2 regions of the Streptomyces sp. NPDC101178 genome follow, and region 2 is predicted to be linked to the other one. Evidence: riboswitches for the same ligand, from Rfam matches in the RefSeq annotation. Region 2 holds a riboswitch; the other holds the start of a gene.

Region 1 (4,378 bases), on a different contig from region 2:
GGTGACCTCCTCACGTCCGGCCCAGGCGGCGAGCGCGGTCGCGGTACGGGCCATCACGATGTCGGCCCGCATCCCGTCGACCTCGAACGCGGCACAGGTGGCGGCGATCTGCCGCAACACGCCGTCACCGAGCACGACCCGGGGCAGCAGGGCGCGCGCGCCGGCGATCCGCTCCCGGAGCGCCGTCTCCTCCTCGGCCCAGCGCGCGGCGAACCCCTCGGGATCGTCGTCGTACGCGAGCCGGCGCCGGACGACCTCCACCCGCTCGTCGGTGTCCCGGGATGCGGCCACCTCCACGGTCAGCCCGAACCGGTCCAGCAACTGCGGCCGCAGCTCGCCCTCCTCCGGGTTCATCGTCCCGACCAGCAGGAACCGCGCGGCATGCCGTACGGAGACGCCTTCGCGCTCGACGTACGAGGCACCCATGGCCGCAGCGTCCAGCAGCAGGTCCACCAGGTGGTCGTGGAGGAGGTTGACCTCGTCGACGTACAGGATCCCGCGATGCGCGTCGGCCAGCAGCCCCGGCTCGAACGCCTTCACGCCCTCCGACAGCGCCCGCTCGATGTCCAGCGCGCCCACGAGCCGGTCCTCGGACGCCCCGACGGGCAACTCCACGGTCCGCGCGGCCCGCGACACACCGGCGGCCTCCGTGTGCGGCCCATCAGGACACGCCGGATCGGGCGAGACCGGATCACAGGAGAACCGGCACCCGGGGACGACGGAGACCTCCGGCATCAGCGCGGCGAGCGCCCGCACGGCGGTGGACTTGGCGGTCCCCTTCTCACCCCGCACGAGCACACCGCCCACGGCCGGACTGACGGCATTCAGCAACAGCCCGAGCCGCAGGTCGTCCTGCCCGACGATCGCGGTGAAGGGATACGGCGTACTCACAAGGCCTCCTTGTTGGCGTGCTGTTCAGCTTCCTGCCCGATCCCGGCGGACCCGGGATCCCCCAGCCCCTCCGGCGATCGAGGAGCGGGGTCCGGGGCAGCGCCCCGGCTCTCCGACGACGCACCCACCCCCAACGGCGGCGCCCCCGGCGGCACGAAGGGCAACCCCGCAGGCGCGCCCCCCTCGATCAACCGCCACAACGCATCCGTATCCGCGTGCTCCTCCACCAGATCCCCCAGCCGATCCAGCTGCTCCTCCCGCAGCTCCCCGAAGCAGGTGTCCGGCGCAGGCACGAACCGCCGCCCCGCGGCCCGCGCCACCTCCTCCAGGAACCGCCGCCGGAACCCGTCGCTCTCCAGCGACCCGTGCCAGTGCGTCCCCCACACCGCCCCGACCCGGCACCCGTCCAGGAACGGCTCGCCGCCCCGTACGTCGGCCACCCCGTGGTGGATCTCGTACCCCTCCACCGCCTCACCGAGCGCCGAACCCACCGGCCGCGCCAGCGTCTTGGCCCGGTCGAAGCGCACGCGTACGGGAAGGACCCCCAGCCCGTCCACGACCCCCGCCCGCGACTCCACCTCGTCCTCGATCCGCTCACCGAGCACCTGGAACCCGCCGCAGATCCCCAGCACCGGCCGGCCCTCGCGCGCCCGCCGCACCAGCGCCTCCGCGAGACCGCGCTCACGCAGCCAGGCCAGCGCCTTCACCGTGCCGCGCGTGCCGGGCACGACGACCAGGTCCGCGTCGGCCAGCTCCTCGGCCCGGTCCACGAACCGCACGACGACGCCCGGTTCGGCGGCCAGCGCGTCCACGTCCGTGAAGTTGGACATCAACGGCACCGCGCAGACCGCGACCCGCAACACGTCCTCCCCGTGCGGCGGCGCCACGACCGACTCGCGCACCGCACCGCGCAGGGACACCCGCAGGCCGTCCTCCTCGTCGATGCCGAGCCCATGGGCGTAGGGCAGCACTCCGTACGTACGGCGCCCGGTCAGCCCGTGCAGCATGTCCAGCCCCGGCTCCAGCAGCGAGACATCACCCCGGAACTTGTTCACCAGATAGCCCGCGACCAGCGCCTGGTCCTCCGCGCTCAACAGCGCCGTCGTCCCGAAGAACGACGCGAAGACCCCGCCCCGGTCGATGTCCCCGACCACCAGCACCGGGAACTTCGCGGCCCGCGCGATCCCCATGTTCACGATGTCGGTCCGCCGCAGATTGATCTCCGCAGGCGAGCCCGCCCCCTCACAGATCACCGCGTCATAGGCCGACCGGAGCTGCTCCAGACAGTCCGTGACCGTCCCGAGCAGCGCCTCCTGCCGGCCGCCGTGGTACCCACGGGCGCTTATCTCGCCGACCGGCTTGCCCATCAGGACGACCTGGCTGGAGCGGTCGCTGCCGGGCTTGAGCAACACCGGGTTCATCAGCGCGGTCGGCTCGACCCGGGCGGCCTGTGCCTGCATGGCCTGCGCGCGTCCGATCTCCGCGCCCTCACGGGTCACGAAGGAGTTGAGGGACATGTTCTGCGCCTTGAACGGCGCGACCTTCACTCCCCGGCGCACCAGCCAGCGGCAGATGCCCGCCGTGACGACGCTCTTGCCCGCGTCCGAGGTCGTCCCCGCGACCAGCAGCCCACCACTCATGCCCGTCCCCGCCTCTGTCCTGCCGACAACCGTCCCGCGACCAGGCGCCCCGCGACCGACCTGCCCGCCACGCACACGCCGAGGGCCAGCACGCTCACCCGCCGCGACAGCCGCACGGCGCGCTCGATGTCGGCGCTCCGGACCTCCTGGCCCGACGCACCGTTCAGCACCGGCCGGTGTTCGACGCGCCCGGCGTACGCCAGCGTCCCGCCGAGCCGTACGCCGAGCGCTCCCGCGAACGCGGCCTCCACCGGCCCCGCGTTCGGGCTCGGATGGCGCCCCGCGTCCGCCTTCCAGGCGCGTACGGCCTCCACGGGCCGCCCGCCGGCCACCACGGCCAGCGCGGCCGTCAGCCGTGCGCCGGGCCATCCCGCCACGTCGTCCAGGCGGGCCGAGGCCCAGCCGTAACGCCGGTGGCGGGGCGACTTGTGGCCGACCATCGCGTCGAGCGTGTTCACGGCCCGGAAGCCGACGAGCCCCGGCACCCCGCCGATCGCGCCCCACACCAGCGCGCCGACGACGGCGTCCGAGGTGTTCTCCGCGACCGACTCCACGACCGCGCGGGCGATCTGCGGCCCGTCCAGGGCCTGCGGATCACGCCCGCACAGGTGCGGCAGCCGCTCCCGGGCCAGCTCCAGGTCCCCGGCGGCCAGCGCGCCTCCGATGGCGCGGGCCTCCCGGCCCAGCGACGTACCGCCGACGACCGACCAGGTGGTGGCGGCCGTCAGCGCGACGGCGAGCGCGGGACGGTTCCGTACGGCACGGGCGGCCAGCGCGGCGGCTCCCACGGCGCCTCCGGCGCAGAGCAGCGTGTGCAGCGCGCCCCGGCCCCGGTCGTCCCGCCACAGCAGGGACTCCACCCGCGCGGCCGCCCGGCCGAAACCGGCGACGGGATGGCCCCGGCGCGGGTCGCCGAGAGCCGCGTCGGCGATCAGCCCGGCGGTGGCGCCGTACGCGAAAACGCGATCGACACGCACGGTTCAACCTGCCGTGGGCAGGGGCGTTCCGGCACGAAGAGGTAGCGCGAGAGGTACCGCGAGAACCACGGGAAGAGGCACAGGATGCGGCGCACGGCGGCCGGGCATGGCTTATGTCCTCACTCAGGGTCCGCGCCCTGGTTCGACGTGACCGGCGACAAGAGTCTCCTGGCTTCCGGATCCGCAGTTCCCCCGGCCTTCCAGCCCTCGGTCAGGAGGGCCGTGACATCCGGTGTGGGGGAGTGCTCCCCGGTGACAGTGGCGGGACCGCGCCGGATTCGCACCGGCTTCCTCTTCTGTCGCCGTAAATGGCTCCGGCAGTCCACCACGCTGCGAGAACGGCCGTCAACTTGCTGTTGACCTGCGAAGGGCCGGTGTGCGCAGACGCACATCGGGCCGGACACACGGTGGTGTGTCCGGCCCGGAGGAACGCGTCGAGGTGCGGTCAGGCGACGATCAGATAGATCCCGTACGCGACCGCCGCCACGCACGCCGCGAAGGCGGCGTAGGCGCCGGTGCGCGCCAGTGCGGCCGAACCGCCGGTGGCACCGGTGGCACTGCCGGCCGGGGCCGACAGCTTGGAGAGGGCGACGATGCCCAGGGTGAAGACGCCGACCAGTGCGACGGTGACCACGAGACTGACACCGAAGACGGAGGCGAGTGCTGCCCAGTCGATTTTCATACGGATCTGTCCTTACACCGTGGCCGTGGGGCGGGGCGTGTCGTCGGAGGCCGGGGCCGGGATGGTGGTCGAGAGCTCGGCGACCGCACCGGCGGTGGGCGGCGGGGCGACCGCGGCCATGGCGGTGGTGACGACGCCCTGCGGCTCGTCGGCCGTCGCGTCGTCGGTGTCGTTGACGTTGGTGTGGT
Region 2 (4,378 bases):
CGGGATTCGCTGGTTAGGCTAACCTAACTCTTCCGCCGAGGAAGTACGCACTCCGGCCGTCCGGGCCTGGCGAACCGGCCTGCTCCAGAACCGAGTCGAGGCAGCGCGCCCCGGTACGGGAGCGGCGGTGGCCGCTCCCGTACCGGGCCGGATCACGCCGCTTCGGCTGGCAGCTCCGCGCGGATCTCCCGCGCGGCGGCGACCAGGTTCTCCAGGGAGGCCCGGGTCTCGGGCCAGCCGCGGGTCTTCAGGCCGCAGTCGGGGTTCACCCACAGCCGCTCGGCCGGGATGGCCTCAAGTCCCTTGCGCAGCAAGGCCGCTGCCTCCTCGGTGCTGGGGATGCGCGGGGAGTGGATGTCGTAGACGCCGGGGCCGGCCTCGCGCGGGTAGCCGTGGGTGGCCAGTTCGCGGGCGACCTGCATGTGCGAGCGGGCGGCCTCCAGGCTGATGACGTCGGCGTCGAGGTCGTCGATGGCCTGGACGATGTCGCCGAACTCCGCGTAGCACATGTGCGTGTGGATCTGGGTGTCCGGCCGCACGCCGGAGGTGGCGAGCCGGAAGGACTCCGTAGCCCATTGCAGGTACGCGGCGTGCTCGGCGGCCCGCAGCGGCAGCGTCTCACGCAGCGCCGGCTCGTCGACCTGGATCACCGAAGTGCCGTTCGCCTCCAGGTCGTCGACCTCGTCGCGCAGAGCGAGCGCCACCTGGCGGGCGGTCTCGCCGAGCGGCTGGTCGTCGCGGACGAAGGACCAGGCGAGCATGGTGACCGGGCCGGTGAGCATGCCCTTGACCGGGCGCTGGGTGAGCGACTGGGCGTACGCCGTCCAGCGCACCGTCATCGGCTCGGGGCGCGAGATGTCTCCGGCGAGGACCGGCGGCCGGACGTAGCGGGTGCCGTACGACTGGACCCAGCCGTGCTGGGTGGCGAGGTAGCCGGTGAGCTGCTCGGCGAAGTACTGCACCATGTCGTTGCGTTCGGGCTCGCCGTGGACCAGGACGTCGATCCCGGCCTTCTCCTGGAAGGAGAGGACCTCGCGGATCTCGTCCTTGATGCGCTCCTCGTACCCGGCCTCGTCGATCCGGCCGGCCCGCAGGTCGGCGCGGGCGGTGCGCAGTTCGGTGGTCTGCGGGAACGAGCCGATAGTGGTGGTCGGCAGCAGCGGCAGACCGAGGTGGGCGCGCTGGGCCACGGTCCGCTCGGCGTACGGCTGGGAGCGGCGGCCGTCGGCGTCGGTGATGGCCGCCGTACGGGCCCGGACGGCCGGGTCGCGGGTGATGACGGCGTCGGTACGGGAGGCCAGGTCGGCCCGGTTCGCGGCGAGTTCGGCGGTGATGGCCTCGGTGCCGGCGGTCAGACCGCGCGCCAGGACGACGATCTCCTCGGTCTTCTGCTGGGCGAAGGCGAGCCAGCGGGCGACCTCCGGGTCGATGTCCTGCTCGGCCCGGGCGTCCAGCGGGACGTGCAGGAGGGAGGAGGAGGCGGAGACGTCGACGTGGTCCGCGAGGCCGAGGAGCGTGCCGAGGGTGGCGAGCGACTTCTCGTAGTCGTTGATCCAGATGTTGCGGCCGTTGACGACGCCCGCGACCAGCCGCTTGCCGGGCAGTCCGCCGGCCGCCGCGAGGTCGGCGAGGTTGCCTGCGCCCGACTCGGTGAAGTCCAGCGCGAGCCCCTCCACCGGCGACTTGGCGAGCACCGGCAGGGCCTCGCCGAGCCGCCCGAAGTAGGAGGCGACCAGCAGCTTGGAGCGGTCGGTGAGACCGCCGAGCTCGCGGTAGGCGCGGGCGGCGGCGTTCAGCTCGGCCGGGGTGCGGTCCTGGACGAGGGCGGGCTCGTCGAGCTGCACCCACTCGGCGCCCGCGGCCCGGAGGTCGGCGAGGACTTCGGCGTACACGGGCAGGAGCCGGTCGAGGAGGGTCAGCGGCTCGAAGCCGGCGGCGACGCCGGGGGCCGCCTTGGCGAGCAGGAGGTAGGTGACGGGACCGACGAGGACCGGGCGCGGGGTGTGGCCGAGCGCGAGGGCTTCCCTGAACTCGGCGACCTGCTTGGCGGAGTCGGCGGTGAACACCGCGTCCGGGCCCAACTCGGGCACCAGGTAGTGGTAGTTGGTGTCGAACCACTTGGTCATCTCCAGCGGCGCCACGTCCTGCGTGCCACGGGCCATGGCGAAGTAGCCGTCGAGGGCGTCCGCCTGGACCGCCTCGCGGTGCCGCTCGGGGACGGCGCCGACCATGACACTGGTGTCCAGGACGTGGTCGTAGTACGAGAAATCACCGGTCGGCACCTCGTGGACTCCGGCCTCGGCGAGCTGCTGCCAGGTTCCCCCGCGCAGTTCGGCGGCGGTCCTGCGGAGGGTGTCCGCGTCGACGCGGCCCTTCCAGTAGCCCTCGATGGCCTTCTTCAGTTCACGGTTCCGACCCTGACGGGGGTAGCCGTACACGGTGGCCCGTGCTGCCGCGGCTGCGGGCTTCGCTGTCACGTGACTCTCCTTCGCGAGCATGTCTCCAGCTGTTCCCGGGACGGGACGCGGACGCGAAGGGGTGACGAAGTCGGGCGGGAGCACGACACGTTGACCGTGTCCGTCCGCCTGACGGTTACGCCGACCCGCCCACGAGGTCACCGGGAACTCCGCACACGAACGGTCGCGTGCGGGCAACGGGCAGGTCTTCGGACTCGCGGGCACGTCTGCCGGGGGCAGACACCTACTGGCCGTCGCTTCCCAGACCCGGCCGGGTCCAGTGCGTATGACGGCGGTCGTTCCCGCTCACCGCTGCGGGGCAGTCCCGGATTCCCACCGGGTTCCCTCTTACGACACCCTGCCTGGCGGACAGGGCGAACCAGCTGCACCGGCCACCCTAAGCGGACGGCCGTCGGGCGCACACCGTTGTTCACTCTTCGGACGGTGATGTGAGACACGGGTTCCGGATGGGCACCGAGTGCACGCCGGATGGGCTCCGGATGAGCTCCGAACGGGTGACGTCGGGCAGAGTGAGGACCCCCGCACCAATCCGCCCCGGCAGGCGGCACCGAATGGTCGGTACAGGGGCGCGGAGCGGGCGCTCCTGCATCACTGCCCGGGACCGGATCCGGCATCCTGGCACGATCCGGCCCCGGGCAGCCCCGCTCCCCTCTGCGCACCCCGTTCCACCGTTCGTCGCCGGTTCGCTGACTTCCGGTCAGGTCGTGGGGGCATGGTGACCCAGATGTAACCGAATGGCGTAGGCGAGCCGGAACCACAGAGCGTCACAGGCCGTTCTTCTTGCCAATACACAGCCGCCGACCCGCGGCGGCGACGAGCGAGGGAAGCGCTATATGAAGAAGACAGTCGGGTGGGCCCAGGACGGCGACGACTGGACGATCACGGTGAACGGCACCCTGTACCGGGCCGTCGAGCGGCCCACCGACGGGCGCGTGCACAACTATCTGGTGCGGGGCAACGACCTCACCGCCGAGTGCCCGAGCCTGGGTCACGGGCTGGGAGTGATCCGGGCGCACGAGTCCCGGAGCTGACCTCGGGCCGGGTACGACGGCGGGGTGCGGCGGCCGGCCGCGCCTCCACGCGACCCGCCGCCCTGTGTCACGTCACCCGGCCATCTGTCCGGGCCCCCGCTCGCGGGCCGGGGCCCGTCAGCTGTCCGTGCCGCCCGGGCTCTCCGCACCCTGGGCGCCCGCAGGCCGGCGGCGCAGCAGGTAGGTGTCCATGATCCAGCCGTGCCGTTCGCGGGCCTCGGCGCGCACGCGGCTGATCCGCTCGGCGACCTCGTCGAGCGGTCCGGAGACCAGGAGCTCGTCCGGGGTGCCGATGTAGGCGCCCCAGTAGATCCACAGGCCCCGGCCCGTCAGATGGGTGAAGCTCTCGTGGCCGTCGAGCATGACCACGATGTCGCCGTCGTCGTCCGGGAACCCCTCGGCGAGCCGTCGGCCCGGGGTGATGTGGACGGGGCGGCCGACCTGGTTCAGCGAGGTGCGGTGGCGGGCGGCGAGCGCCGAGACGCTGCTGATCCCGGGGACCACCTCATGGCCGAATTCCACCGTGCCACGGGCCTGGATGTCCTCCAGGATCGCGAGCGTGCTGTCGTACAGGGACGGGTCGCCCCACACCAGGAACGCCCCGCACTCCCCCGGAGCCAGCTCCTCGATGATCAGGCGTTCGCAGATGTCGGCCCGGCGGTGGCGCCAGTCGTGGACCGCCGTGGTGTAGCGGCCCCGGTCGCCCTGGGTGCGGTCCCGCCAGGGATCCTCGGCCTCGACGACCCGGTAGGGGCCGTCCAGGTGCTCGGCCAGGATGTCCCGCCGCAGCCGGGTCAGGGACTCCTTCTCCCGGCCCTTGCCGAGCACGAAGAAGACCTGGGCCCTGCGCATGGCCTTGATCGCGGCGAG

The links. A riboswitch is a leader RNA that binds a small molecule or an ion and turns the genes downstream of it on or off. The one in region 2 is predicted to bind cobalamin.
Region 1: it holds a riboswitch for cobalamin, as region 2 does, so the genes downstream of both, ACIRR8_RS27655 (cobalamin biosynthesis protein) here and metE (5-methyltetrahydropteroyltriglutamate--homocysteine S-methyltransferase) in region 2, are expected to answer to the same signal.

What each region holds. Positions count from the first base shown of each region.
Region 1 is NZ_JBIWOZ010000011.1:55,059-59,436, reverse strand. It holds gene ACIRR8_RS27665 (putative cobaltochelatase) at 1-891, opposite strand, end outside; gene ACIRR8_RS27660 (cobyric acid synthase) at 888-2,531, opposite strand; gene ACIRR8_RS27655 (cobalamin biosynthesis protein) at 2,528-3,508, opposite strand; cobalamin riboswitch at 3,670-3,804, opposite strand; gene ACIRR8_RS27650 (hypothetical protein) at 3,954-4,190, opposite strand; gene ACIRR8_RS27645 (anion permease) at 4,203-4,378, opposite strand, start outside.
Region 2 is NZ_JBIWOZ010000007.1:3,132-7,509, forward strand. It holds gene metE (5-methyltetrahydropteroyltriglutamate--homocysteine S-methyltransferase) at 153-2,477, opposite strand; cobalamin riboswitch at 2,660-2,807, opposite strand; gene ACIRR8_RS20480 (hypothetical protein) at 3,311-3,508, shown strand; gene cobF (precorrin-6A synthase (deacetylating)) at 3,626-4,378, opposite strand, start outside.